4 regions of the Nocardioides ureilyticus genome follow, and region 1 is predicted to be linked to each of the others. Evidence: predicted binding sites of a transcription regulator. Region 1 holds the regulator's gene; each other region holds the start of a gene.

Region 1 (6,929 bases):
CACTGGGCGCGGTCGCGGGCCAACGACTTCTTCAGCCAGTCCATCTGCTGGCGGCCGGTGATGGTGCGGTCGGGGTCGCTGACGGCCGGGTCGACCCCCGGGACCAGCACCTGCTCGTCGCGGTAGGTGCGCAGGTCGAGCATGCTCAGCTCCGCCAGGCGGCCGAACGTGAGCCGGCGGTAGAGCCGGGTGCCGTCGCCGAGCCGGGCGGTGCCGTCGAGGCGGACCGGCATCCACTCGTCGTACGCGCGGTGGGCGCGGGCCCGGCGCCGGGGCCAGCCGCCCTCGCCGCCGGGACCGGAGCCGGGGGTGTGGTTCTCCGCGCCGTCACGCCAGGAGTCGTTGGTCGTCTCGTGGTCGTCCCAGATCGTGACGAACGGCGCCTTCGCGTGCAGGTCCTGCAGGTCGGGGTCGGTCTTGTACTGCGCGTGCCGCTGGCGGTAGTCGGCGAGCGTGACGATCTCACCGGCCGGCTGGTGGCGGCGGACGATCTGGTCGCTGCCGGCGCCGTACTCACCGGCGGGGTACTCGTAGAGGTAGTCGCCGAGGTGCAGCACCGCGTGGAGGTCGTCGCGGGCCGCGAGGTGGCGGTAGGCGCTGAAGTACCCCGCCTGCCAGTTCGAGCACGAGACGACGCCGAAGCGGAGGTGGTCCGGCGTGGCCTCCGGGGCCGGTGCCGTGCGGGTGCGGCCGACGCGGCTGCGCTGGCCGCCGTAGCTGAAGCGGTAGTAGTACCAGCTCTCCGGCGCCAGGCCGGTGACGTCGAGCTTGACCGTGTGGTCGCGGCTGGCGCTGGTGACGAAGCGGCCGCGGCGCACCACCTTCCGGAACCGCCGGTCGCGGGCGACCTCCCAGCGCACCTCGGCGCGCGGGCCCTTGCCCGACCCCGGCTTCGCCGACCGGGTCGGCGTCACGCGGGTCCAGATGAGCACGGCGTGGGGCAGCGGGTCGCCCGAGGCGACCCCGTGCTGGAAGACGCGGTGCCGGGCGGCGGCGATGGCGGGGGTCGAGGTGCCGGCCACCGTCGCGACGCCGAGGCCGGTGGCCCCGGAGGCGACGACGGTGCGACGACCGACGGTCGTGGTGGTGTTCACGCCTCAGTGAACGACACTCGCGGCCGGACGTGACGAGCTTGGCGATGTGAGCACCGTCTGTTCAACCGCCGGACGCCGGACGTTCCGGGCTCGGCCGGCAGCAGCCGGGCGCGCGCTCAGCGGCGTACGACGGCCTTCACCCGCGCGACCTGGTTGTCGTCCACCGGCACCCCCATGCAGGAGAACGGCGAGGACTTGGACCGCCAGCACTGCGAGCGGCCGCTGGCGTTGACCAGGGTCACCTCCACCGCGGCGACCTTGGCCCGGGTGAAGGGGACGGTGCGGCGGCCGGCGCCACTGCGGTCGAGCCGGATGGGAGTGGTCGTCGTGGAGCCGGACCGGGACACGACCGTGACCAGCGCGATGGACCCGCGGCTCAGGTCGGCCATGTCGACCCGGACGGCCAGCCGCCGGCTGCCCCGCTTGGGCAGGAAGCGGCCGGTGGCGGAGGCGAGGTGGTCCAGCTTCGTGGCGTACCAACCGCGCTTGCGGCTGAACCGGCCCAGCGGCGCGGTCGGGTAGCGGTTGGCGGCCCCCTCGGCGTAGGCCTGCGCCGGCCGGCGGTTGGCCACCGCGAAGGCGGCGTACGCCGCGCCGAGGCTGGTCCCGCGGGCGGTGAGCTCGCTGGCGACCGCCTGCAGGGAGTACTGCTTCGGGCCGCCGGGCGCGTCGTCCGCGCGCCGCCACATGTCCCGCACCAGGGTGGGCATGCCGCCCGCCTCGGTGTCGAACCGCTCGGTGAGGAAGCGGAAGAAGACCCATCCGCCGTACTCGTGGCCGTCCCCGTACTGGTCGAGCGAGCGCGCGGGGTGCGAGAGCGGGCTGGTGCCGAGGTAGCCCACGTTGTCGTCGACGTCGTCGAAGACCTCGTCCTCCGCCCAGGTGGCGGTGGCCTCCATGAACCAGCCGTCCTCCGCGACGTCGTAGCCGAACTGCACGGCGTGGAAGTACTCGTGCGCGGCGGTCACCTGCATGTTCTGCAGCGGCGTGCCGTGCCGGAACTGCGTCGGCGAGAAGTCGTCGTCGAGCACGCAGTAGGCAGAGGTGTCGTAGCGGCCGTCGGCCGGCGGCTGGTCGGGGCTGCAGTAGCCGTAGAGCTGCTCGGCGCCGACGTCCTGCAGGTAGATGTCGGGCAGGGCGTTCCCGCCGGCGCTGCCGTCGGGCTTGACCGGCCGGTAGCCCGCGTCGACGTAGGTCTGCTGGAGGCCCTCGACGGTGGCGATCACGGCGTCGACGTAGCCGGGCTCGACGTCGCTGGCGTTCCAGTGCAGGCAGATCGTGGCGGTGCACCGCGCCTGGCTGGTCGCCGGCCGCCGCAGCAGCGCGTCGGCGCGGGCCCGCTCGGCCCCGGTGAGGGTCGAGCGGCGCAGCGTGAGGTCGCGCAGCGCGAGGGTCGCGCTGGGGCCGCCGCGGCCCTCGAGCACCGCCTCGGCGCGGGCCAGGGCCCGGCGTGCGCTGGAGAGCGCCCGCGGCGTGGGCTCGGTCATGGGGCCGGTCGTGCGCTCGGCGACCGGACGGTCAGCCGACGCGCGGGGACCGGCTGCTGCCGGCGCCGCGAGGGAGGCGCCGGTCGCCAGGACCAGGGCAAGGGTGAGCAGGGGACGGGCAGCGCGCATGGGGGCTCCAGGTACGGCGGGGAGGGTCAGCCAACAGGAGCGGGGTGCTCGTGCGCATGCCTCGTACGGGTCATTCTCGGGGTCATCCACCGTGCGACGGCGAAACCCACGCCGATGACGGCCCAGCCGGCCAGCACGTCGAGGACCCAGTGGTTCCCGGTGCCGACGATCACCACCGCGGTGATCGCGGCGTGGGCCCATGCCAGGCCGTGCGCCCATCGGCTGCTGGAGTGGCGCTGGACGATGATGGCCACCCACAGCGCCCAGCCGGCGTGGAGCGACGGGAACGCCGCCAGCTGGTTGGTCAGCTCGCCGAGGCCCTGCGGCGCCGAGGCGTCGGAGCCCCACCAGCCCTCGGTCGCGTGGAGGGCGAGGACGTCGACGTACCCGTCGACGAAGCGGGGCGGCGCCATCGGCAGCATCAGGTAGAGCGCCAGGCCCACGGTGGTCGCGGCGACCAGCGCGCGTCGCTCGGGGACGTAGCGGCGGGGGCCCTTCCGGAAGAGCCAGACCAGGGCGCCGGCCGTGACGACGTAGTGCGCGGTCGCGTACCAGAAGCTCGACAGCAGACCCACCAGTCGGATCTCCACGAAGAGCTGGTTGAGGGCGAACTCCCAGTGCAGGCCGACGAGCCGCTCGACGTTCAGCAGCTCCTGGGCCCGGCTCAGTGCTGGCCCCATCGCGTCGTCGGCGAAGTGCCGGGAGACGCTGTAGGCGACGTAGAGGACCGCCAGCAGCGCGAGCTCGGCGAGCCCGCGCCGCAGGCGGGAGCGTCCGGTCGGGCTGGTGGAGGGAGGCACGCGCTTAGCCTCTCATCAAGACAGGTGATTAGGCATCAGGCTTGACCCTGACCTTCACCCGATCTCCCCAGCTCCGGCCCCGACCGGCCTCACATCCGGCGCAGGACCGCCGTCACCTTGCCGAGGATGGTGGCGTGGGTGCCGTCGATCGGCTCGTACGCCGCGTTGTGCGGCAGCAGCCAGACCTGGCCGTCCTTGCGCTGGAAGGTCTTCACCGTCGCCTCGCCGTCGATCATCGCGGCGACGATCTCGCCGTTGTTCGCCGTCGGCTGCTGGCGGATGACCACGTAGTCGCCGTGGCAGATCGCGGCCTCGATCATCGAGTCGCCGGCGACCTCGAGCAGGAAGAGCTGGCCGTCGCCGACGAGCTGCTTGGGCAGGGGGAAGACGTCCTCGACCCGCTCCTCGGCGAGGATCGGGCCACCGGCGGCGATCCGGCCGACCATCGGGACGTACTGCGCGGCGGGCATGGCGTCGCCCACGCCGGTCTCGTCGAAGGAGCTCTCGTCACCGCTGGAGATCGAGCGGCGGGTGGCCATCGCCTCGGGCAGGAAGACCTCGAGCGCCCGCGGGCGGTGGGGGTCGCGCTTGAGGAAGCCCTTCTCCTCCAGCACCTTCAGCTGGTGGGCCACGCTGGAGGAGCTGGTGAGGCCGACCGCCTCGCCGATCTCGCGCATGCTGGGCGGGTAGCCCCGGCTCTCCACGCAGTCGCGGATGTGGGTGAGGATCCGCGTCTGCCGCGGGGTGAGGCCCGTGACGCCGGGCGCACCGTCGGGCAGCTCGGAGACCTGGGGGCCGGGGTTGGTCGGGCCGGGGTTCTTCGCCATGGGGTGCCTTCCGGGGTGGGCGCGGGACGCGTGCTGCCGATGCAGGTGCTGATGAGTCTGGTGCGGGGTGCTGGCAGCACGGTAGTGACTCCCGGCCTGTCGTTCAAACATCTGTTCGAACGGGCGTGTCGGCGGCCCGCGCGGGCGGGTTGGCATGATCCGGTCATGGACGCCTCTCCCCGCCGTGCTGCCACCACTCCCGCCACTCCCAGCAGCGCCGTCGTCACTGGCGCGGCGCGCGGCATCGGCCGCGGGATCGCCGAGCTCATGGTCGCGCGCGGCTTCCGCGTCGTGGTGACCGACGTCGACGGCGAGGCGCTGGCGCGGACGGCGGAGGAGATCGGAGCGGCGGAGGCGGTGGTGCAGGACGTGCGCGACCCCGACTCGCACCGGCGGGTCGCCGAGGCCGCGGCCCGGCACGGCGAGCTCACCGCCTGGTTCGCCAACGCGGGCGTCGGGGACGACGGCGCGCTGGCCGACCTGGGCGACGACCAGGTCCGCAAGGTCGTCGAGGTCAACCTGCTCGGCGCGGCGTGGAGCATCCGGGCTGCGCTCGACGCGTTCGGGTCCAGCGGTGGCGACGTCGTGGTCACCGCCTCGCTGTCCGCCCTCGGGCCGGTGCCCGGGCTCTCCCTGTATGCCGCGACCAAGGCCGCGGTGGTCTCGCTCGCCTCGTCGGTCGCCCTGGAGGCCCCGCGCGGCGTGCGGGTCCACGCACTGTGCCCCGACGGCGTGGACACCGACATGGTCGCCGGCATGGACGACCGCGGGCTCGGCAAGCGGCTGGTGGCCTCGGGCGGCCGGCTGCTGACCGTCGAGGAGGTCGCCGCCGCGGCGGTCGACCTGGTGGGCAGTCGTCGTGTGGTGCGCACGGTGCCCGGCTGGCGCGGTGCGGCGATGCGCGCCGGCCAGCTGGCGCCGTCGCTAACCGGGCCGGTGCTCGCCGCCTTCGCCGCGCAGGGGAGGCGCCGGCTGCGGTCGTAGTCGGCCTCGGTCAGGAAAGGCGGGGAGGCGTCAGCATCCCAAGTTCACTTGGGATGCTGACGCTTCGCGGCTGTTGCAACACCCGAGGAGCGTCAGGGATGGCCGTGAGGCTCCCGCGCGCCCGGCGCCGCGGTGAGCAGCTCCCGGACACGGCACCTCCGCCCTGGGCTGTTCGAACATTTGTTCGCGCCGACCCTTGATTCGTTCGAACAGGTGCTCTAAGGTCGCACACATGTTCGATCGAACGTCTGCTCGATCGTCGCTCCGCCCCTCGCTCGCCGGCCGTTGTCGGTGGGGGCGGTTAGACATCGGGACGACCGAGATCGAGACGACCCGAGGCTGACCGCCACTTCCCCAGGAGGTCCCCATGAGCACCATCACCGTCAACGCTCCCCGCGCCACCCGCATCGCTCCCGCCCGCCGGGCCGGCGTCGGAGCCAGTGCTGGTGTCGGAGCCGGTGCAGGCGCCGGCGCGAGTGGTGTCCGGCTGACCCGCCGTGGCCGCCTGGTGGTGTTCCTGCTCGCCCTCACCGCCGTGCTCGCGGCCGGGATCTTCATCGCGGCGGGCTCCGTGGCCACGCAGGAGGCCGGCACGCCCGAGCCCACCGAGGTCGTGATGGTCGGGACCGGCGACACCCTGTGGGGGATCGCCTCCGACCTCGCCGAGGACGGTGACGTCCGCGCCATGATGGAGCGGATCGAGCGACTCAACGCCCTCGACTCCGCGGTCCTCGACGCCGGCCAGCGCCTCCGCGTGCCCGTCGAGTAGTCGACACACCACAGACTCCGTCAGCCGCTTCGACCCCGGCTGACGGGCCGGGGAAGACAGGGGCGGGGCCGGGCACGGCCCCGCCCCTGCGGCATCTCCGGGCACTCCCGCGCGGGCGCGGGTACGTCCTTCCCGTCCTCCGGTGACCAGGTCAGCGCGAGGCTCGCCGGCCCCCGGGCGCGACAGGGGTCCGTTCGCGCTCGGCGTCACGGAGCGGCGGGGGAGGAGAGGTGATGCCCATGGCGCGCAGCAGTCGCGCCACGAGCATCAGGCCGACGAAGAGGCAGGCGACCGCGCCGACCGAGGCCAGCGCGAGGAACCACCACGCGTTCGACTCGCCGCCCCGGGCGCTGGCGCCGAAGTCGATCGCGGCGTAGACGAGATAGCCCCACGCGACCACCAGGACCGTGATCCCCACTGCGAGCAGCAGCAGGCGCGGCTGCAGGCCGGTACGGCGCTTCGCGCCCCGGCGCGCGCCTGCTCGCTTGCCCTGACCCACGCGCACCATTGTCACCGATCCGGGGTGTCCATGGGGCCGGACCCGCGGGCTTCGTCGGGAGTGCGTGGTCCGGCAGGCAGGTCGCCCCGCGACGGGCGGGCTGCCGAGGGTTTACCCTTTCGGGCGTGCACGGCGAGGTGGGGAGATCGCCGGCGCGGATCGAGCACTCGGACGCGTCGGGAGGTCCGCTCGCCCGTCTGGCCGACGCGGTCCGCGCGGCGCACGACGTCGACGAGATCGCGGTCGCGACGCTCGGGGTCGTGGCCGACCTGCCCGGCGTGTGCCGGGTGGCCCTCGCGCTCAGTGAGGGCGGGGGGCGCCGGCTCCGGTTCGTCGACAG
Region 2 (6,929 bases), on a different contig from region 1:
CCGGACCCCCATGGCAGACGATGGCGTGGTGACGTACTCGCCACCCCCGTCCCCACCGTGGCTCGACGACCTCCTGACAGAGGTCGACCGCGAGTTCGCGGTCACGGGAGTCGACACGCCGGGGTGGCCCGATCCTCATCCGGACCGGGAGCCGCTCGAGGAGGAGTACTCGCGCTGTCTCGACCCCGGCAAGTACCTGATCCTTCCCGCGCGGGTCGAGGCGTGGGCACGGGTGGTGACGGCGCGCGGGCTCGCAACGGTCGACGAGCCCGATCTCTCCGTGTGGCGCGGCTCCCGGCGCCTCCCCGACCAGACCGGTCCGGTCCGCCGGTTCACCCCGACGCAGCCGGACGGCGCGACGCTGCTGGCGGCGACCGCCGTCGTTGACGGTGAGCCCTTCGGTATCGACCTCGGCATCGCCTGTGCAGGCACGACGGTGGCGTTCCTCGACGCGCTGCCGGATTGCGGATGCGACGCCTGCGACTGGGGTTCCGCCGACCTGCTCCGGGAGCTGGACGACTGGTTCCTCACCGTCGCGAGAGGGGGCGTCCTCCATGCTCGATCGGACGGCGCCTCGATCACGCAGACGCGGGACGGATGGGCGGGTTCCGGGGACAGCCACCGACTGGAATGGTGGCTCGACGAATCCATACCGGCGCCGCTCGGCGTCGAACGCTGGATCGGATCGCCCTGGCTGTAGCCCCGTCGTCGTCGGGCTGGTGCCGCGCGTCTTCCCGTGTCGCACGCGCCGCTCGCAGGAGGAGACTGGCGGCGGGTCAGTCCATCAGTGAGGGCGCGATCGAGATGTCGGCCAGGTGCTGGTCGCCGCTGGCGATGCGTTCGAAGGCGCCGTCCCCGTACCGCCAGGCGACCAGGTGCCAGGTCTCGGCGGGCGGCGTCGGAACCTCGTGGTCACGCGGTCCGACCTTCAGCACCACCGTGTCCGGGTCCAGGAAACCCATGGCGGTGAGACGACCGTTGTCGCTGTAGACGGCACCCCGGTCGTCGATGGGGGCGTACGCGACGATGTCACCGGTGGCGGCGTCGACGACGACAGGGCCACTTCGAGGGCCTGCGTCCGGGGCGCTGTAGCTGTCGAGGCTGCCCGTGGTGCACGCGACGAGTCCGTGCGCTGCCACCAGACGCTCGCACTGGGGGAACGGGACCTCGCGCACGGCGCGCTCGCCATCCCAGGTCACCAGCGTGCTGCGCGGGTAGTCGTTCTGGTGGACCGGGCCGTCCGGGTCGATCCCGAAGACGTCCGTGACTCCTTCCTGAGTGCCGTAGTCCGCGGGGCGGGCGTCACCGTCCAGTCCGATGACCCACGGCTCGCTCCAGTGCAGGGCCAGGAGCGCATCGTCGTCAGACAGCCAGCGCAGTTCGGGTGCATAGTCCCACGGCGGCGCGAGCTCGGCGGGCCAATCCAGGACGGCGACCTCGCCGGTCGTGACGTCGAGGACGCTGATCCCGGCATCCGTGCTCACCGCGACCCTCGTGCCGTCGGCGGAGATCGCGACAGGGGCAGCCGGGTACGGCGTCTCCTCGAGTATCGCGAAGGCCGCCGGCGCACTTCGCCACCGGCCATCGGTGCCCAACAGCCGCACCCCAGCTCCCACCTCGGGCCAGGCCACCACCACTCCCGACATCGGGTCCTCGCCGACAGGGTTGGCGCCGGGCTCGATGTCCGGCTGGAGGCGACCACCCGACCCGACCAGGCTCGTGAACTCGACGTCGCTGAGCGGCGCGGCCGGGAGGTCGAACGGGTCCCACACCGGCTGCGTGGCCGCGCCGGCTCCTTCCACAGTGGCGGGCGGCGTGGCCACGGCGTCGGTCGACGGCGTATCCACAGGTCCGACGTCGGCGCGGCGAGCGTCGGGGACGTCTCCGATCTGCGCTATCCCCGCGGCGACGAGGACGACGAACGCAGCCGCCCCCGCCACGGCGATCGCTCGGCCCCGGCGTCGCCGTCGGCGTGCCTCGCCCAGGACAGCCGCTTCGAGGTCGACCGTCACGTGATCCGTTGCCGCCCGGAACGCCGCGCGCATGTCGGTCATCGTGGTCCTCCGATCAGGTCATCGAGCTCGGGAGCGACCTGGCGCAACCGACCCAGCGCAGCGGCATGGGTGCTCTTCACGGTGCCGACGGTGACCCCCAGGATCTCCGCGGTCTCCCGCTCGGTCAGGTCGTCGAAGTAGCGCAGCACCAGGACGGCGCGTTGGCGGGCGGTGAGCCTGGCGAGCGACTGGTGAATGACCAGCGTCGTCTCGGTCTCGGCGAGGTCAGCAGGCACGTCTGGGAGCGTGGCGACCGTCGTCTCGCGAAACCGCCGCCACCACGACACGTTGTCGCGGACGATGATCGTCCGTGCGTACGCCGTCGGGTGGCTGTCCCGCAGTCGGCTCCACCGCAGTCCGACCTTGACCATCGCTTCCTGCGCCAGGTCCTCGGCACGCTGGAGGTCACCCGTGAGCAGGTACGCAGACCGCGTCAGCCGGTTCTGGTTGGCCCTGACCCATTCCGCGAACTCGGTGTCGCCCATTCGCCCTCCGCCCATGGCACTCGTGGAGGGAACGCCGTGGAAGGCCGAATGGTTGTGCCTCGCCGAGAACTTCTCGCGACCCGACAGCCGGTCAGCGACGAGTCACGAAGATGCCACGCGCGACGGCTCCCGCGACAAGGCATGCCGTGAGTACGGCGGTGACAGCGCGGGTCGTAAGCAAGCACGGGACGTGCCCGGAAGTCATGCCGACCACTCCTCCACTCGCACACCCGCTCGAAAATAGTGCCAAACATGTGAGAAGGCCGCCTGAATCTCGCGCTCAAATGTCGGTGGCGACGGCTTCACTGGGGTCATGGCCAAGGACCTGCGACCCGGCGGAGACCACCCGGTCTCCCGCACGGTCGCGCGGCTGCACGCGGAGCTGGACGGGCTGGCCGAGGTCCCGTTGTTCGGCCTGGGGCCTGAGGAGACCGGCACGACGCTGGTGGAGCTGACGCGCTTGGCGGCGCAGGTCGCGGAGCTGGAGCTGCGGGTGGCTGCGCACGCTGGTGAGGTCGGTGTTGAGCAGCAGAGTGGCGCCACCTCCACGGCCAGCTGGTGGGCCCACGCCACTCGGCAGGACCGGCGTGCTGCCGCCGGCCGGGTCCGGCTGGCTGACGCGTTGGGGCGGTTCCACCTCGTCCGGGGTGCGCTGGCTGCTGGTGGGGTGAACGCCGAGCAGGCCCGCGTCATCACCCGCGCCCTCGACGCACTGCCAGACGACCTCGACGCCGACGTCTACGAGCGCGCGGAGAAGCACTTGGTGGCCGAGGCGGCCCACCACGACCCCACTGCGTTGCGGGTGATCGGCAAGCACCTGCTCACCGTGGTCGCCCCCGAGGTTGGCGAGGCCCACGACGCCCGTGCGTTGGAGCGCGAGGAGCAGGCCGCTGCGGCGCGGGCGTTCCTCACGATCTGTCCCGACGGCCGCGGGAGCATGGTGGGGAAGTTCAGCGTCCCCGAAGCGCAGGGACAGATGCTCCACAAGGCCCTGTTGGCGCTCTCGGCGCCCAAGCACGTCACCGCCACCGACGGCGCCGGCACCTACGAACGCCGCCCCTCACCCGAACGCCTCGGCACGGCATTGGTCGAGCTGATCGAGCGGTTCCCCGCCGACCGGCTCCCCGACCTCGGCGGCACCAACGCCACCGTCGTGGTCACCATGGACCTCCACACCCTCCTCGGCGGCCTGCGCCACGCCTCCCTCGACACCGGCGGCGTCATCTCCGCCGCCCACGCCCGCCGCATCGCCTGCGAAGCAGGCATCATCCCCGCCGTCCTCGGCACCCACAGCGAGGTCCTCGACCTCGGCCGCACCACCCGCCTCTTCACCAAAGCACAACGCACCGCACTCAACCAGCAACAACCCACCTGCACCGCCCAAGGCTGCGACTGGCCCGCATATCTCTGCCACGCCCACCACGACCGGCCCTGGCACTCAGGCGGCGGGACCGACCTCGCCAACGCCCGCAACCTCTGTCCCCACCACCACGCCCGCATCCACGACCCCACCTACGCGACAGAGCGACACCCCGACGGCAGCGTCACCTTCCACCGACGGGTCTAGGCCGACGGCACTACACGCGTGGTCTCGACAAGCTCGACCACCGAAACAGGACGTGGTCTCGACAAGCTCGACCACCGAAACAGCCCTAGGACTCTCCTTCTGCGGCGCGGACGGCTCGCTCGGCGACGGCGTGCTCGTCGGTGCGGTCGTCGTAGGCCCAGAAGTCACGTAGCCACACGGCGGTCAGCGCGACGCCCGCGATGCAGGCGACGCCGCCGCTGCTGATCGCGCCGCGCACCGACCACAGGTCGGCGGTCACCCCGGCGCGGACCTGGCCGCCCAGCGGGCCGAGGGAGTACGACAGCATCTCGATCCCGGCGAGCCGGCCCCGCATGCCCTCCGGGATGGTCTGGCTCCACACCGTGCTCCGGAACACCCCCGAGATCATGTCGGCGAGCCCGGACAGCCCGAGGAAGAGCAGCACCAGCCAGAACGACGGCATCACCCCCGCCAGCGCCAGGCACCCGCCGTACGCCGCGGCGGCGATCACGATCGCGCGGCCGTGGTGGTGCACGCGGCTGGTCCAGCCGCTCGTGGCGGTGGCGACCATCGCGCCGACCGTCTGCGCGGCGTAGAGCAGGCCCAGCAGCTCGGGGTTGTCGAAGACCTCCTCGACCAGCGCCGGGAAGAGCACGACCGGCATCGCCAGCAGCATCGCGGCGATGTCGACCAGGTAGGTCCCGAGCAGGTCGCGGCGCGCGAAGGCGTAGCCGATGCCCTCGCGGATGCCCGCCAGGCTCGGCGGCGTCGTCGCCGCCCGGTGTGGGTAGGGCCGCATCCGGACGTAGAGCAGCGTCGCCACCACCAGGCCGGCGATGTCGATGACGAAGCACCACCCCAGGCCGACGTAGGCGATCAGCAGGCCGCCGATCGCCGGCCCCACGAGCACGCCGACCTGGATCCCGAGGCTGCCGAGGGCGTTGGCCGCCATCAGCTGCTCGTGGCGCACCGTGCGGGGCAGCAGCGCCTCCCGCGAGGGGCGCTGCAGCGCCGAGGACGACACGAGGAAGACCGCGACCACGAAGACGACCCACACGTCCGGGTCGTCGCGGAAGGCGTTGGCCGCCAGGACCGCCGTGAAGAACGCTTGCGCGATGCCGGTCCCGATGAGCAGGCGACGGCGGTCCACGTGGTCGGCCAGCGCCCCGCCGTAGAGCCCGAAGACGACCAGCGGCACCAGCTCCACGAGGCCGATCGCGCCGACCGCGAAGTTCGACCCGGTCAGCGTGTAGACCTGGTACGGCACCGCGACGTAGGTGACCATCGCGCCGAAGTAGAAGACCGTCCCGGCCCAGAAGAGGAGCCGGAAGTCGCGGGACTCACGCAACGGCGAGACGTCGACCCGTAGCCCACGCAGGTGCTCCCGAACCCGTTCGGACCAGGTCATGCGGTGCTCACGACGGGTCATCGTCGCACCGCGCGGCCGCCCGCGGCGCGGGCGGGTCGCCGGGCGGGTCAGGCCGTGAGGTGGCGCACCAGGAAGGAGACCTGGTGGGCGAGGACCGCGTCGAACCACTGCTTGCCGGGGTAGACGTCGAAGTGGTCGCAGGGGTAGTGCCGCACCTCCGCCCGCGCCTTGAACGCCGCCTTGGCCGCCGCGTGCGGGGGCGCGCTGCGGTCGAAGTCGGCGATCTGCACCAGCAGTGGGCAGCGGACCTCCTTGGCGGTCCGGATCGGCCGGTGCCCGCCCAGCTCCAGGCCGATGGAGGCGTCCACCTCGTTGCGCCAGCTCGGGCCGGCGATGGCGAGGTAGTCCTCGTACGCGCCCTCCAGGGTCAGTGCGCCCAGCTCCCCCGGCCGGGCGACGACCGGCATAATCCGGCCACCGGAGACCCGGCTGCGCACCCCCTCCACGGTGGAGCGCAGGATCGACCCCGGCCGGTGGTGGGCGAGCGCGAGCCGCCCGGCGGCAAGGCCGTCGACGAGCGGCGTCAGGGCCACGGCCGCCGCCACGTCCGGGCGCCCGGCCGCGGCCGCGAGCACGTGACCGCCGGCGAGCGAGACGCCCCAGAGCACCAACCGGTCCGGGTCCACGCCGGGCAGCCGGGCGGCGGCGGCCATGGCCGCGCGGTAGTCCTCCAGCTGACCGGCCATGGACACCGTCTGCCGCGGCGACCCGCCCGACGTACCGAAGCCGCGGTAGTCGAAGGCCAGCACGTCCAGGCCAGCCTCGGCCAGCCCCCGGGCGAACGGCTCGAGGCCGGAGTCCTTCGTCCCCGCCAGGCCGTGGGCCATCACCACGACCGGCCGGCCCGCCGCCGAGGCCAGTGCGTCGGTGGCGGCCGGGAAGTGCCAGGCGTGCAGCTCCGCGTCGCCCGACGGCATCCGTACGTCGTCCCGGCCGGCGCTCGCCGCGCCGACGGCGTCCGCTCCGGGGGTGGTGGCGTGGGTGGTCATGGCGAGGTCCTTCCGTAGATGCTGCCGGTCCAGACGTGGACGACGGCGTCGACCTGCCGGTCCCAGTCGAAGTGCTCCGGTGCGCGGACGAGGCGCTCGAGGGTGCGGTCGTTGACGTCGAGCAGTGCGGTGGCGAGCGCCAGCGCCGACGGCCCGGCCGGCGCCCGGCCAGCCACACGCTCCGCCTCGATGAGCTCCGCGACGAGCTCGGCGAACGACGCCAGGCGCGCCTCCCACCGCTCCCGCACGGCCGGGCTGGTCGCCCGCGCCTCGAGCATCGCGCGGTAGACGTGAGTACGCCGCCCCCAGCCCTCGACGACCGTCCGGATGGCGGCGGCGACCCGCTCCCGCATGGCGCCCTCGCCCTCCAGGAGGCCGGCGGCGTCGGAGGCCTCCTCCTCCATCTCGTCCATGAGCGCGGCGACC
Region 3 (6,929 bases), on a different contig from region 1:
ACCGTCCGCACCAGCTGCCACAGCCGGTGCCGCTCCCAGGTGAAGGAGCGGGAGAGGTAGCCGGTGACGAAGACGAACGCCGGCACGTGCCAGGCGTAGAGGAAGTCGTACCCGTGGTCGCGGACGTCGCCGGACGGCAGCAGCACGAGCGCATGGCCGACCACCACCAGGGTGACCAGCGCCATCTTGGCGTTGTCGAACCACGGATCACGCTGCACCCCAGGCCGCTACCCGCGCAGGCGGGCCGGCATGCCTAGGAGGTGTCTCACCCGACCGGCGGCCGCCGCGTGCGCCGCCGACGGCTCAGTCGTCGACCAGCCCGAGCCGGAGGTACTCCGCCGCCCACGTGCCCTGCAGCAGCAGCGACGCGTAGCGCGCGACCTCGCTGGGCGCCTCCGTGGTGAGGGTCTCGACACGTACGCCTCGGGAGCCGGCGGCGTCCAGCAACCGTCGGCGGTGGCCGAGCAGGACCGGGTCCTCGTTGCCGTCGTCGAGGACCAGGAGCGTCGGTCGCAGGTCTCCCCCGCCCTCGCTGAACGGGTCGTCGAAGACGTCGCGCGGGCGGGCCGCCTCGATCACCGGCAGCACCTGCTCCACGTCGCCGGCGAGCGCCGTGCGCCCGCTCGCGCGCCGGATCGACTCGGCGACCCGTCGGGCGGCCCGGGCCGCCAGCACGGAGCCGCCCCAGACCACGGGGGCGGCGTCGGCCAGCGCGATCGCGAGCATCTTGGCCGGGTTGATCGACAGGTCCCGGTGGGGCGAGCAGGTGACGGCCACCTCGTCGAGGGCGTCGGCGACGACGTCCGGCTCGGCACTCGGGCCGAGCCCGATCTGGTCGAGGAAGGAGAGCACCACGACCGCCGTGGCCAGCGGGTCGCTGGTGGAGATCGGGAAGATGGTGCTCCACCGGCCCGCCGCGTGCTCACCGACCAGCGAGGTCGGCGGACAGGCGACCACGACCTGGCAGCCGCGGCGCACCGCCTCGGCCACCGCCGACGCCGTCCCCCGGTCGGCCCCGTCCGGCGCCAGGACGACGACCAGGTCGAGCGAGCCGGCCCATCCGGGCAGGGTCGGGCCGGGCCACGCTACGAACGGCACGGGACACCACGGTTCGAGGACGGCCCGCAGCAGCCGGGAGTCCGGACCGGCGGCGATGACCGCACGCGGGCGCGCCTCGCCGTTGCGGGCGACGGCCTCGGCCACCGCCTCGGCCACGTCGCTGCACTCCCGGCGTACCCGGGGGCCGGACTCCGCGAGGGTGCGGAACCGCAGGTCGGCCGCCCCGATCGCGGTCTCGTCGTCGAGGCGGGACTCGTCGAACCAGGTCATCGCCGGCTCACGGCTTCCGGGCCTCGTCCACCAGGAGCACCGGGATGTCGTCCCGCACGGGGTAGGCGTTGCCGCACTCCCCCTGGCAGACCAGCTCCTCGACCCCGGCGTGCTCGCCGGGCTGGAGGTCGCCGTGGCACTGGGGGCAGACGATGATGTCGAGCAGCCCTTGGTCGATGTTCATCAGCCCTCCTGGCGGATCATGGCGAGGACCTCGTCGCGGACGGCCGCCATGGTCGGCTCGTCCTTGCCCTCGGCGTTGAGGCGGAGCAGCGGCTCGGTGTTCGAGGGCCGCACGTTGAAGGTCCAGTCTGCGTGGCTCACCGTCAGCCCGTCGAGGTGGTCGGTGGCGACCCCCTCGCGACCGGCGTACGCCGCCTCGAGGTGCGCCAGCACGGCCGCCTGGTCGCCGACCGTCGAGTTGAGCTCCCCGCTGACGGGGTAGCGCTCGTACGGCGCGAGCAGCCGGGAGAGCGGGACGTCGACCTCCGCCAGCGCCGCGAGCGCGTGCAGCGCCGCGAGCATGCCGGAGTCGGCGCGCCAGAAGTCGCGGAAGTAGAAGTGGCCGCTGTGCTCACCGCCGAAGACCGCGTCGGTCTCGGCCATGGTCGCTTTGATGAACGAGTGGCCCACCCGGGTGCGGACCGGCGTGCCGCCCAGCTCCGCGACCAGCTCGGGCACCGCCCGGCTGGTGATCAGGTTGTGGATGATCGTCGCTCCGGGCTCCTTGGCCAGCTCCCGCGCGGCGATGAGCGCGGTGAGCGTGCTCGGCGAGACGTTGCGTCCCTCCTCGTCGACGAGGAAGCAACGGTCGGCGTCGCCGTCGAAGGCCAGGCCGACGTCGGCGCCCGTCTCGAGCACCGTGGCCTGGAGGTCGCGGAGGTTCTCCGGCTCGATCGGGTTCGCCTCGTGGTGCGGGAAGGTGCCGTCGAGCTCGAAGTACATCGGCACCAGCTCGACCTGACCGGGGCCCAGCCGCTGGAAGACGGCCGGTGCCGTGTGCCCCGCCATGCCGTTGCCGGCGTCGACCACGACCTTGAGCCGGCGGCCACGCACCGGTGCCAGGGAGAGCAAGTGCTCGGCGTACGCCGCCAGCACGTCCTGCTCGGTGACGGAGCCGGTCGGGCCGTCCGGGGGTGCGGCGGCCGGGGCACCCGATCCGACGAGGTCGCGGACCTCGCCCAGCCCGCTCTCCATGCCGACCGGCTGTGCGTGCGCCCGGCACAGCTTGATGCCGTTGTACTGGGCGGGGTTGTGGCTGGCGGTGAACATCGCACCCGGCACGCCGAGGTGGCCGGAGGCGAAGTAGAGCTGGTCGGTGGAGGCCAGACCGATCTGCACCACGTCGGCGCCCGCGGCGGTCGCTCCCTCGGCGAAGGCCGCGGCCATCGAGGGGCTGCTCGGGCGCATGTCGTGCCCGACCACCACGGTGCGGGCCCCGACCACCTCGACGAAGGCGCGGCCGGTCGCGCGGGCGAACGCGTCGTCCAGCTGGTCCGGCACCGTGCCGCGGACGTCGTACGCCTTGAAGACGGCGGCGACGTTCGCCGGGTCGAGGGTGTCGGCCATGGCCGCACCCTAACGATGCGCGCGTCGACTGCGTCAGTCGGTGCTGAGCACCCGCAGGTGCCCGCGGCGTCCACGCTCCCGGCCGCCCTCCTCCGAGGGAGGGAGCCGCACCACCTGCGAGACCGGTCGGGCCGCCTCGCGGACGGCGTCCGCGAGCGCCAGCAGGTCGTCGGTCGAGGGTCCCTGGGCCGCCGGGTCCGGGGCCAGGCGCAGCACCTCCCAGCCCCGCGGGGCCGAGAGCCGCTCGCTGTGGGCGTCGCAGAGGTCGTAGGCATGCGGCTCGGCGTAGGTGGCGAGGGGCCCGAGCACGGCGGTCTGGTCGGCGTAGACGTAGGTGAGCGTGCTGGTCGCGCGACGGCCGCAGGCGGTGCGGCTGCAACGACGGGCGGTACTCACGCCCAGACCGTACCTCCCGAGGGCGCCGGCTCGGTCTAGGCTCGCGGGATGGAACAGCCGGCGCCCCGCCACCGTCGCACGCGCGACCGCCGGGGCCGTGGCCAGCGCGGGCCGGGCGTCGTGCCGCGGGTGCCGGGCCGCCCGGAGCTGCGCACCGCGCGGGAGCGCTTCGACGACCTCGTGCTCGACATCGTCACCGAGGTCGACACCCGCTGGCAGGACCACCTCGGACTGGTGGAGTACGCCGTCGAGGACGCCCCTCAGGTGCCGGACGACTGGGACCCGCCGGTGGTGCCGCTCGCCTCGCTCGTGCGCGGGTCGGGAGGCGAACCGTCGCGCATCGTCGTCTTCCGGCGCCCGATCGAGCACCGCGCCGAGAGCCGCTCGGAGCTGGAGGCGCTGCTGCACGGCGTGGTGGTGGAGCAGGTCGCCGAGCTGCTCGGGGTCGAGCCCGGCGTCGTCGATCCGCGGTACGGCGACGACGAGGACTGAGGCCTGCGGCCGGGTGCCTGTCACGGTGGTCGAGCCTGTCGAGACCACGCCCCCTTTCGGTGGTCGAGCTGGCTGATCGGTGGTCGAGCCTGTCGAGACCACGCTCTATTCGGTGGTCGAGCCTGTCGAGACCACGCCCCCATTCGGTGGTCGAGCTGTCGAGACCACGCCCCATTCGGTGGTCGAGCCTGTCGAGACCACGGCCCGGCGGTCGAGCAGGGCGACTCTCGGTGGTCGAGCCTGTCGAGACCACGGCCCCTTTTGGTGGTCGAGCAGGGCTTCGGTGGTCGAGCTTGTCGAGACCACAACCCGGCCCGGCGGTCGAGCCCGCTCGCCTGTGCAGATCACGGTCGGGACGCGCCCTGTGGACAACTCGCGGACCGGCCCTGACGTGCGGAAACAGTATCTGGGACTGTCGGTGGCGGGTGCTTGAGTGGGGTCATGGCCAAGGACCTGCGACCCGGCGGAGACCACCCGGTCTCGCGTGCGGTCGCGCGGCTGCGTGAGGAGCTGGACGGGCTGGCGGAGGTGCCGTTGTTCGGCCTGGGGCCTGGGGAGACCGGCGCGACGCTGGTGGAGCTGACGCGCTTGGCGGCGCAGGTCGCGGAGCTGGAGCTGCGGGTGGCCGCGCACGCTGGTGAGGTCGGTGTTGAGCAGCAGACCGGTGCGACGTCGACGGCGAGCTGGTGGGCCCACGCCACCAAGCAGGACCGGCGTGCCGCCGCCGGCCGGGTGCGGCTCGCGGAGGCGTTGGGGCGGTTCCCCCTCGTGCGGGAGGCACTCGCTGCTGGTGGGGTGAACGCCGAGCAGGCCCGCGTGATCACCCGGGCGTTGGACGCGCTCCCCGACGACCTCGACACTGAGGTGCTGGCCAAAGCGGAGCAGCACCTCGTCACTGAGGCCGCCGACCACGGCCCCAGGGCGCTCGCCATCATCGGCAAGCACCTGCTCACCGTCATCGCACCCGAGATCGGCGAGGCCCACGACGCCCGTGCGTTGGAGCGGGAGGAGCAGGCCGCTGCGGCGCGCGCCTTCCTCACGATCTGTCCCGACGGTCGCGGGAGCATGGTGGGGAAGTTCAGCGTCCCCGAGGCGCAGGGACAGATGCTCCACAAGGCCCTGCTGGCGCTCTCGGCGCCCAAGCACCTCACCGCCACCGACGGCGCCGGCACCTACGAACGCCGCCCCTCACCCGAACGCCTCGGCACGGCATTGGTCGAGCTGATCGAGCGGTTCCCCGCCGACCGGCTCCCCGACCTCGGCGGCACCAACGCCACCGTCGTGGTCACCATGGACCTCCACACCCTCCTCGGCGGCCTGCGCCACGCCTCCCTCGACACCGGCGGCGTCATCTCCGCCGCCCACGCCCGCCGCCTCGCCTGCGAAGCAGGCATCATCCCCGCCGCCCTCGGCACCCACAGCGAGGTCCTCGACCTCGGCCGCACCACCCGCCTCTTCACCAAAGCCCAACGCACCGCACTCAACCAGCAACAACCCACCTGCACCACCGTCGGCTGCGACTGGCCCGCCCACCTCTGCCACGCCCACCACGACACCCCCTGGCACTCCAGCGGGCCCACCGACCTCGCCAACGCCCGCAACCTCTGCCCCCACCACCACGCCCGCATCCACGACCCCACCTACGACACCCAGCGACATCCCGACGGCAGCGTCACCTTCCACCGACGGACCTAGGCCGACGGCACTACACGCGTGGTCTCGACAAGCTCGACCACCGAAACAGCCTGCTCAACCACCGAACAGGCCCGTGGTCTCGACAAGCTCGACCACCGAACAGGACGTGGTCTCGACAAGCTCGACCACCGAAACAGCCTGCTCGACCACCGAACGTGGTCTCGACAAGCTCGACCACCGAAACAGCCTGCCCGACCACCGGGCCCGGCCAGGGCTCAGGACGCGGGGAGCCCTGGCCGGACTGCGGGGACCAGGCCGGAGAGCACGAGCTCGCGCAGCCGGACGACGCTCGTGCCGCCGCCGTCCCCGCCGGCGAGGACCGCCGCGACCACGGGAGTGCGCTCGGGGGTGACGGTGAGGCGCACGGTGCCGTCGGGCAGGTCGACGGCGAAGCCGCGGTCGGGCGTGAGGCCGACCCGGCGCGAGGCGAGCTCCTCGCCTGAGGCGTCCTGGGCCACGATCTCGACCGCGCCCGTCGACTCCGCCCCGGTGACCAGCAGCCGCTTCGTGCCGGGAGGCACGAGCGCGGTGGTCGGCCCCGCGAAGGCACCGGCCGGCACGGCGTGGGAGAGATCCCCGCCGACGAAGGAGCGCAGCGTCGCCGTGACCGGCGCGGTCGCGGACACCTGGAGGCCGATCGCGCCGTCGCGGGCAACACCGGCGAGGGCCACGCCGAGGTCGACCCGTTCCACGCTCTGGGGGCCGACACGGACCTCCTTCATGCCCTCGGGTGTGAAGACCGACTGCTCCCCCACGACCCGGATCGCCGCTCGCACCTCCGAGTCGCCGGGATTGGCCAGCAGCAGCGTCCGCGCGCCGGGCCCCGCGGGCAGGCCCAGCAGCGTCGACTCCGCCTGCGGCTCGGCTTGCCCGGACAACCACTCCTGAGCACGCACACCGGCGCCCAGCTCGTCGACCGTGTCGAGGACCGACGCGTGCACCCGGCCGCGCTGCGTGGTCACCCGGAGCGCCAGCTCGTCACGGCGCGGCACGATCTCGGCCAGGTCCAGCCGCAGCGCCTCGCCCCCCGGGACCGACACGCCACGGAGCGCCGGAACGTCGACGACGCCGGACCGGCCGGTCACCACCACGTCGACGATCGCCGGGCCGTTGTCCGGGTTGACCAGCTCGATCACCGAGGAGTGCCCCGCCGCGGCACCGGCACCGGTGAACCACTGCTCGGGAGCGGGCGCCCGGCACTCCGTGGCAGCCAGCGGCTGCTCGTCGAACCTGCTCGCCACCAGGCCGGGAGCCAGCCCGTCCTGGCCCTCCACCACGACCGGGCCGTCGTCGGTGTCGACGGCCGCGACCTCACCGGCGCGCACCCGGACCCGCTCGCCGGCGACCTCCAGCCGCCCCGAGCCACCCGCGCCGCTGGTCACCAGGGTCGGCGTCGGTCCCGACCGACCCGGGGGGCAGACGAGCGACACCGCGGACAGCGCCGTCTC
Region 4 (6,929 bases), on a different contig from region 1:
TCGCCCCGATCTTCTACGTCGTGGCCATGGGCGTCATCCTCGGCGGCTTCATCGAGGGCGACCCGGACGAGCTCGAGGGAGCCACGTCGTACCTCGCCTTCGTCGTGCCCGGCCTTATCGCTGCGCACGCGATGCAGACGGCGGTCGGCGAGACCACCTACCCCGTCATGGGCCTGATCAAGTGGCAGAAGGTCTACGACTCGATGCTCGCCACGCCGCTGCAAGTGCCGCACCTGGTCGGCGCGACGTTGGCGTTCGTCGGCTTCCGGCTCGTGACGACCTGCGCGGTGTTCACAGCCGTGCTGGCGCCGTTCGGGGTCTACGAGTCGTGGTGGGGCCCGTTCCTCGCCTTCCTCGCGCAGGTGCTGACAGGGATGGCCTTCGCCGGGCTCGTCTACGGCTTCACCGCCCGGCTCCGCTCGGAGTCGGCGTTCGGGGTCCTCTTCCGGCTGGTGGTCTTCCCGCTGTTCCTCTTCTCGGGCGCCTTCTTCCCGGTCGACAACCTCGGCGCGCTCGGGTCGTGGATCGCGCGGCTCACCCCGTTGTGGCACGGCGTGAACCTGTCGCGCATGTTCGCCCTCGACAACGTCACGTGGTGGCTGGCAGCGGTCAACACCTCGGTCCTGCTCGCGCTGTGCGTGGTCGGGTGGTTCTGGTCGGTCTCCGGCCTGCAGAGACGGCTGGTCGCATGAGCCTCTCCGTGCCGCGACCCTCCGGCTCACCCCTCACCGGGTCCCAGGCGCTGCGGTTGCTGGTGCTGCGCAACTACCTGGTCTTCCGACGCGCCTGGAAGATCTTCCTCACCGGCTTCCTCGAGCCGGTCTTCTACCTGCTCTCGATCGGCATCGGCGTCGGTCAGCTGATCGACTCCTTCGAGTTCAACGGGGAGACGGTGCCGTACGCCGCGTTCGTCGCGCCCGCGATGCTCGCGGCCTCGGCGTTCAACGGCGCGTTGCTGGACTCGACGTACAACGTCTTCTTCAAGCTCAAGTACGACAAGCTCTACGACCAGATCCTCGCCACGCCGCTCACGACCGGCGACATCGCGCGCTCGGAGATCGTCTGGGGACAGCTGCGTGGGGGGTCGTACTCCGCGGCGTTCCTGCTCGTCATGCTGGCGATGGGGCTGGTCGACTCGTGGTGGGCGCTGCTGGCGCTGCCGGCGGCGCTGCTCATCGGGTTCGCCTTCAGCGCGGTCTGCATGGCGCTGACCACCTTCATGACGAGCTGGCAGGACTTCGACAAGGTCACGCTGGTGCAGGTGCCGCTGTTCCTCTTCTCGGCCACGTTCTTCCCGATCACGGCGCTGGACGGCTGGCTGCGGTGGGTCGTGGAGTGCACACCGCTCTACCGCGGCGTCGTCCTCTGCCGTGAGCTGACGACCGGCGCGGTGTCGTGGGCGTCGGTGGTCTCGGTGGTCTACCTGGTCGCCATGGGCGCGGTCGGCCTGCTGGTCGTGCGCCGGCGGCTCGACGCGCTGCTGCTGACCTGACCGTGCCTCACCGGCGATCGGCAGGATCCGTGCGGTGCCCGCGCCCGGGACGGTGGAGGATGGCGCCGTGGGCACCTCGAACGGCGTCGAGCCGGACACGAAGGACTGGACCTGGGTGCTGCGTCGCCCCTGCCCCGACTGCGGCTTCGCGGCCTCGGCCGTGGTGCGGGAGGAGATCGGTGCGCGTGTCCGTGAGAACGCCGCCGTCTGGGCAGCGGTCCTGGAGGACCAGGCGGCCACCCGGCGCCCCGCACCGGGCACGTGGTCGGTGAGCGAGTACGCCTGCCACGTCCGCGACGTCCACGGGGTCTTCGGCGAGCGCCTGGCGCTGATGCTGTCCGAGGACCGGCCACGGTTCCCGAACTGGGACCAGGACGCGACGGCGGTCGGCGCGCGCTACGACCTGCAGGAGCCCGGGACCGTGCGCGCCGAGCTGCTCGCCGCCGCCCGGACGGTCGCGGCCGCCTACGACGCCGTGCCCGCGGCCGGGTGGGCCCGGAGCGGCGTGCGCACGAACGGCAGCGAGTTCACGGTCGAGACCCTCGGCCAGTACCACCTCCACGACCTCGTCCACCACGTGTGGGACGTCCGTGATGCGGTTCGACGCTCCGGCCCCGTCCCGGCCCCCGGGGCCGGCGGCGACCCCGCGGGTGGGGCACGCCCGCCCCGGCGGTGATGATGGAGGCATGCGACACACGGAGTTCTGGGCGCGTCTCGAGCATGCCTTGGGCGCCACCTACTACCGCACCTGGGCGGACCAGTTCGTGATGGCCGACCTCGGTGGCCGGACCGCACGGGAGGCGCTCGACGCCGGGGTGCCACCGAAGCAGGTGTGGGCGGCGGTGTGGGCCGCGCTCGAGCTGCCTGCGTCGGAGCGCTGACGCTCGTTCGCGCCCGGCGTGGCGGCGCGGCTCGAACACGTGTTCGGGCTAGGTTGGTCGCACAGGCATGACGCGGGCCGAGGTGGTCCACAGGCGTCGACCGCGCTGACCAGGCGTTGTCGGTGGCTCGTCCTAGCGTCGTCGACGTGCCTGCAACCCGACGAGAGACAAGGAAGAACACCATGGCTGGTGGAGACCGCGACAAGGCGCTGGACGCAGCGCTCGTCAACATCGAGCGGCAGTTCGGCAAGGGCTCGGTCATGCGCCTGGGCGACGAGACCCGCGCGCCCCTCGAGGTGATCCCGACCGGGTCGATCGCGCTGGACGTCGCCCTCGGCCTGGGTGGGCTGCCGCGCGGCCGTGTGGTGGAGGTCTACGGCCCCGAGTCCTCCGGAAAGACCACGGTCGCCCTGCACGCGGTCGCCAACGCCCAGCGCGCCGGCGGCATCGTGGCGTTCATCGACGCCGAGCACGCGCTCGACCCGGAGTACGCCAAGGCACTCGGCGTCGACACCGACGCGCTCCTCGTCTCCCAGCCGGACTCCGGCGAGCAGGCCCTCGAGATCGCCGACATGCTGATCCGCTCCGGCGCGCTCGACCTGATCGTGATCGACTCGGTCGCCGCGCTGGTGCCCCGCGCCGAGATCGAGGGCGAGATGGGCGACAGCCACGTCGGCCTCCAGGCCCGCCTGATGAGCCAGGCGCTGCGCAAGATGACCGGTGCGCTGAACAACTCCAAGACGACCGCGATCTTCATCAACCAGCTCCGGGAGAAGATCGGCGTGATGTTCGGCTCGCCCGAGACCACGACCGGTGGCCGGGCGCTGAAGTTCTACTCCTCGGTCCGGCTCGACGTGCGGCGCATCGAGACCCTCAAGGACGGCACCGACATGGTCGGCAACCGCACCCGGGTCAAGGTGGTGAAGAACAAGGTCGCCCCGCCCTTCAAGCAGGCGGAGTTCGACATCATGTACGGCAAGGGCATCAGCCGCGAGGGCGGCCTGATCGATGTCGGTGTCGAGGCCGGTCTCGTCCGCAAGGCCGGTGCCTGGTACACCTACGAGGGCGACCAGCTCGGGCAAGGCAAGGAGAACGCGCGGAACTTCCTGCGCGACAACCCCGACCTGGCCAACGAGCTGGAGAAGAAGATCCTCGAGAAGCTCGGCGTCGGTCCGACGGTCGACCAGGAGGCCGACCTGCCGGCTGCGCCGGTCGGCGTCGAGGACTTCTAGATCTCGACAGGCTCGATCACCGAATCTCGACAGGCTCGATCACCGAGGTGACCGATGAGTGAGGCGTGCTCGGAGGACCGGCCGGCCCCCGACTGGCTGGGTGACGTCGGTGCCGGGGTGGACGCGTGGACCCGGCGCGCGTCCACGCCGGCACCACCGCCGGAGGACGCGGTCGCGGCCGGGCCCCCGGCGGATGCCGAGGCGGTCGCGCGCAAGATCCTGCTCGACCAGCTCACCGGGCAGGCCCGCTCCCGCAAGGAGCTCGCCGACAAGCTCGCCGCCAAGGACGTCCCGGTCGACCTCGCCACGCGGCTCCTGGACCGCTTCGAGGAGGTGGGGCTGGTCGACGACGCGGCCTTCGCCCGCGCCTGGGTGGGGAGCCGGCAGCCCGGCAAGAAGCTGGCCCGGCGAGCCCTGGCCCAGGAGTTGCGCCGCAAGGGTGTCGACGACGAGGTCGCCCGCGAGGCGCTCGACGAGATCGACCCGGCGGCCGAGGAGGAGGCTGCGCGCGCCCTGGTGCGCAAGAAGCTGCGCTCCCTGGCCCGCGTCGACGACGTCACCGCCACGCGTCGACTCGTCGGGATGCTCGCTCGCAAGGGCTACGGCTCCGGGCTCGCCTTCGCCGTCGTGCGTGAGGAGCTCAGCGCGGCCGGTCGCGACGAGGCAGAGGGGATCGACCCGGCGTCGTGAATGATGGGGCCATGTCCGACTCCAGCGCGCACCAGGTCCACCGGTCCGACCACCCGCTCCGAGTCTCGGCGGGCCGGGTCGACCTCCGGGCGTACCCCACCGACGCGACGCCGGACTTCACGGGCGGCAAGACGGAGGGCAAGGAAGCCCTCGCAGACCTCGGCTCTCCTCTCGCCGAGCTGCAGGAGCGGCTCTTCGCGCAAGGGCGGGCCGGCGCGCCGGCGCCGCAGCGGAGCATCCTGTTGGTGCTGCAGGGCATGGACACCTCGGGCAAGGGCGGCACGCTGCGGCACACGGTCGGGCTGATGGATCCGCAGGGGGTCCGCATCACCTCGTTCAAGGCGCCGACCGAGGAGGAGCAGGCCCACGACTTCCTGTGGCGCGTGCGGCGCGCACTGCCCGAGTGCGGCTACGTCGGGGTCTTCGACCGGTCGCACTACGAGGACGTCCTCATCCACCGCGTCCGCGAGCTGGCACCGGCGGAGGAGATCGAGCGTCGCTACGGCGCCATCGTCGATTTCGAGCGGGAGCTGGTCGACCGGGGCACGGTGGTCGTGAAGTGCCTGCTCCACATCTCGCCCGAGGAGCAGCGCGAGCGCCTGCTCGCGCGGCTCGACAAGCCGAGCAAGCACTGGAAGTACAACCCCGGTGACGTCGACGAGCGTGCTCTGTGGCCGGCCTACCGCGAGGCCTACGAGCTCGCCGTGGAGCGCACCCACAGCGACCACGCGCCGTGGTACGTCGTGCCGGCCGACCGCAAGTGGTACCGCAACCTCGCCGTCGGTCGCCTGCTGCTCGAGGTGCTGACCCGGTTGGACCCCCAGTGGCCCGCGGCCGACTTCGACCCGGAGTCCGAGCGCCGACGGCTGGTGGCGCAGGGACCGGTCACGTGACCGGTCTGCCGTTGGTCTCGGTGACCCGCTACGTCACGCCGCTGCGCGAGGGCGGGAGCCTGCCGGGCATCGTGGAGGGCGACGACCTCGGCACCTACGTCTGCAAGTTCCGCGGCGCGGGGCAGGGCCTGCGGGTGCTCGTCGCCGAGGTGCTCGCCGCCGAGCTGGCCCGCCGGATCGGCCTGCGCACGCCGCGACTGGTCGCGCTCGACCTGGACCCGGAGATCGCGCGGTACGAGGCCGACGAGGAGGTGCAGGAGCTCCTGGTCGCCAGCGTGGGGCTCAACCTCGGGGTGGACTTCCTGCCCGGCTCGTTCGGCTACGACGGCGAGGTCGGCGGCGCCGGCGCCGACCTGGCGGCGAAGGTGCTGTGGCTCGACGCGTTCTGCGCCAACGTGGACCGGAGCTGGCGCAATCCCAACCTGCTCGTGTGGCACGGTGAGCTCTGGGTCATCGACCACGGCGCCTCGCTGTACTTCCACCACGGCTGGCCCGGGGGTGCGCTGGAGCGGGACGGGGCGGCGGCGCGCTTCGCCGCTCAGCCGTGGAGCATGGACGACCACGTCCTGGCTGCGCACGCCGCCGCACTGCCGGCGGCGGACGCCGAGATCACGCGGCTGCTGCAACCGGAGGACCTGCCCGCCGTGGTGACTGCGGTGCCCGACGAGTGGCTCGAGCCGGTCCCCGGTGCGAGCACCCCGGAGGCGGTGCGTGCGGCGTACGTCGAGTTCCTCACGGCCCGCCTCGCGACCCGCACGTGGCTGCCGGCGCCGGCCGAGGGGATGGACCGATGAGTCGCCTGGCCTACCAGTACGTCGTGCTGCGGTGCGTGCCGCGCGTCGACCGGGAGGAGTTCGTCAACGTGGGCGTCGTCCTGTACTGCCAGTCGGCCGACTTCCTCCAGGCCTCGTGGCACGTCGACCGGGACCGGCTCCTGGCCCTCCACCCGCGCCTGGACGTCGACCAGGTCTGCGACGCGCTGGGTTTCGTGGAGGCGGTCTGCACGGGTGAGCCGCGCGGCGGCGCCGCTTCCGGCCATGCAGCCGGGCAGCGCTTCGGGTTCCTCAAGGCCCCCAAGAGCACCGTCGTCCAGCCGGGTCCGGTCCACGGCGGCCTCACGACCGACCCGGCCCGCCAGCTCGAGCACCTGAGGCAGGCGCTCGTGGGCTGACGGGCCGGGGGAGAGGCCTCAGTAGGCGCGCTTGGTGGCGATGTAGGTCGGGCTGGTGCTGGTGGCGAACCCGCCGCCCGCCGGCACGACGACGCGGTAGTGAATCTTGCCGCCGACCCTGGCGGGGGCCTTGACCCGTGCGGTGAAGGCGCTCTTGGCGTTGGTGCGGACCACGGAGAACTTGGTCCACTTCTTGCCGTTCTTGCGCTGGACGACGACCTTCTTCTTCTTGTAGCCGGGCTTGACCTTGCCCTCGATCAGCAGCTTGCCGCTCCGCTCGACCGGCTTGGTGCCCAGGTCGCGCTGGACCTTGAGGCCGGCGCTGTCCTCGGTGGGGGCGTAGGTCTCGTCGCCGGCGTAGAGCACGCGGTAGGTCGCGTTGCCCTTGGCCTTGATCGTCTCGTACAGGTAGGCCGAGTCCGAGGAGGCCACGGTCACCCAGCCGGACTTGCCGGCGAGCTTCCGCTGCACGGTCAGGCCGCCGTTGAAGACCCGCTCGCCGGAGGTCGTCTCGACGTTGATCTGCAGCGACACCGAGTCGTTGAACTTGGGCGCGCCGGGCTGGGTGCG

The links. Region 1 encodes LexA, which represses DNA repair genes until DNA is damaged. Its sites were predicted from a motif close to TCGAACANNTGTTCGA; they were not measured.
Region 2: a site for LexA is predicted at 2,762-2,777, ahead of ACSMHG_RS16745 (HNH endonuclease signature motif containing protein). Genes of this name have one in related genera too.
Region 3: a site for LexA is predicted at 4,055-4,070, ahead of ACSMHG_RS06740 (HNH endonuclease signature motif containing protein). Genes of this name have one in related genera too.
Region 4: a site for LexA is predicted at 2,405-2,420, ahead of recA (recombinase RecA). Genes of this name have one in related genera too.

What each region holds. Positions count from the first base shown of each region.
Region 1 is NZ_JBNCOG010000015.1:61,225-68,153, forward strand. It holds gene ACSMHG_RS10415 (alkaline phosphatase D family protein) at 1-1,094, opposite strand, end outside; gene ACSMHG_RS10420 (MXAN_6640 family putative metalloprotease) at 1,211-2,710, opposite strand; gene ACSMHG_RS10425 (phosphatase PAP2 family protein) at 2,737-3,510, opposite strand; gene lexA (transcriptional repressor LexA) at 3,600-4,337, opposite strand; gene ACSMHG_RS10435 (SDR family NAD(P)-dependent oxidoreductase) at 4,503-5,321, shown strand; gene ACSMHG_RS10440 (LysM peptidoglycan-binding domain-containing protein) at 5,689-6,090, shown strand; gene ACSMHG_RS10445 (hypothetical protein) at 6,242-6,589, opposite strand; gene ACSMHG_RS10450 (ATP-binding protein) at 6,715-6,929, shown strand, end outside.
Region 2 is NZ_JBNCOG010000037.1:5,162-12,090, forward strand. It holds gene ACSMHG_RS16730 (DUF6226 family protein) at 26-700, shown strand; gene ACSMHG_RS16735 (hypothetical protein) at 777-2,054, opposite strand; gene ACSMHG_RS16740 (SigE family RNA polymerase sigma factor) at 2,051-2,539, opposite strand; gene ACSMHG_RS16745 (HNH endonuclease signature motif containing protein) at 2,853-4,106, shown strand; gene ACSMHG_RS16750 (MFS transporter) at 4,192-5,493, opposite strand; gene ACSMHG_RS16755 (alpha/beta hydrolase) at 5,562-6,503, opposite strand; gene ACSMHG_RS16760 (TetR/AcrR family transcriptional regulator) at 6,500-6,929, opposite strand, start outside.
Region 3 is NZ_JBNCOG010000009.1:6,715-13,643, reverse strand. It holds gene ACSMHG_RS06770 (acyltransferase family protein) at 1-218, opposite strand, end outside; gene ACSMHG_RS06765 (SIS domain-containing protein) at 304-1,329, opposite strand; gene ACSMHG_RS06760 (Trm112 family protein) at 1,337-1,513, opposite strand; gene ACSMHG_RS06755 (phosphomannomutase/phosphoglucomutase) at 1,513-2,898, opposite strand; gene ACSMHG_RS06750 (DUF3499 domain-containing protein) at 2,932-3,294, opposite strand; gene ACSMHG_RS06745 (metallopeptidase family protein) at 3,343-3,786, shown strand; gene ACSMHG_RS06740 (HNH endonuclease signature motif containing protein) at 4,228-5,481, shown strand; gene ACSMHG_RS06735 (DUF5719 family protein) at 5,697-6,929, opposite strand, start outside.
Region 4 is NZ_JBNCOG010000002.1:50,381-57,309, reverse strand. It holds gene ACSMHG_RS01635 (ABC transporter permease) at 1-692, shown strand, start outside; gene ACSMHG_RS01630 (ABC transporter permease) at 689-1,492, shown strand; gene ACSMHG_RS01625 (DinB family protein) at 1,560-2,168, shown strand; gene ACSMHG_RS01620 (DUF3046 domain-containing protein) at 2,179-2,373, shown strand; gene recA (recombinase RecA) at 2,556-3,605, shown strand; gene ACSMHG_RS01610 (regulatory protein RecX) at 3,660-4,295, shown strand; gene ACSMHG_RS01605 (polyphosphate kinase 2 family protein) at 4,307-5,188, shown strand; gene ACSMHG_RS01600 (HipA family kinase) at 5,185-5,982, shown strand; gene ACSMHG_RS01595 (DUF3037 domain-containing protein) at 5,979-6,359, shown strand; gene ACSMHG_RS01590 (hypothetical protein) at 6,378-6,929, opposite strand, start outside.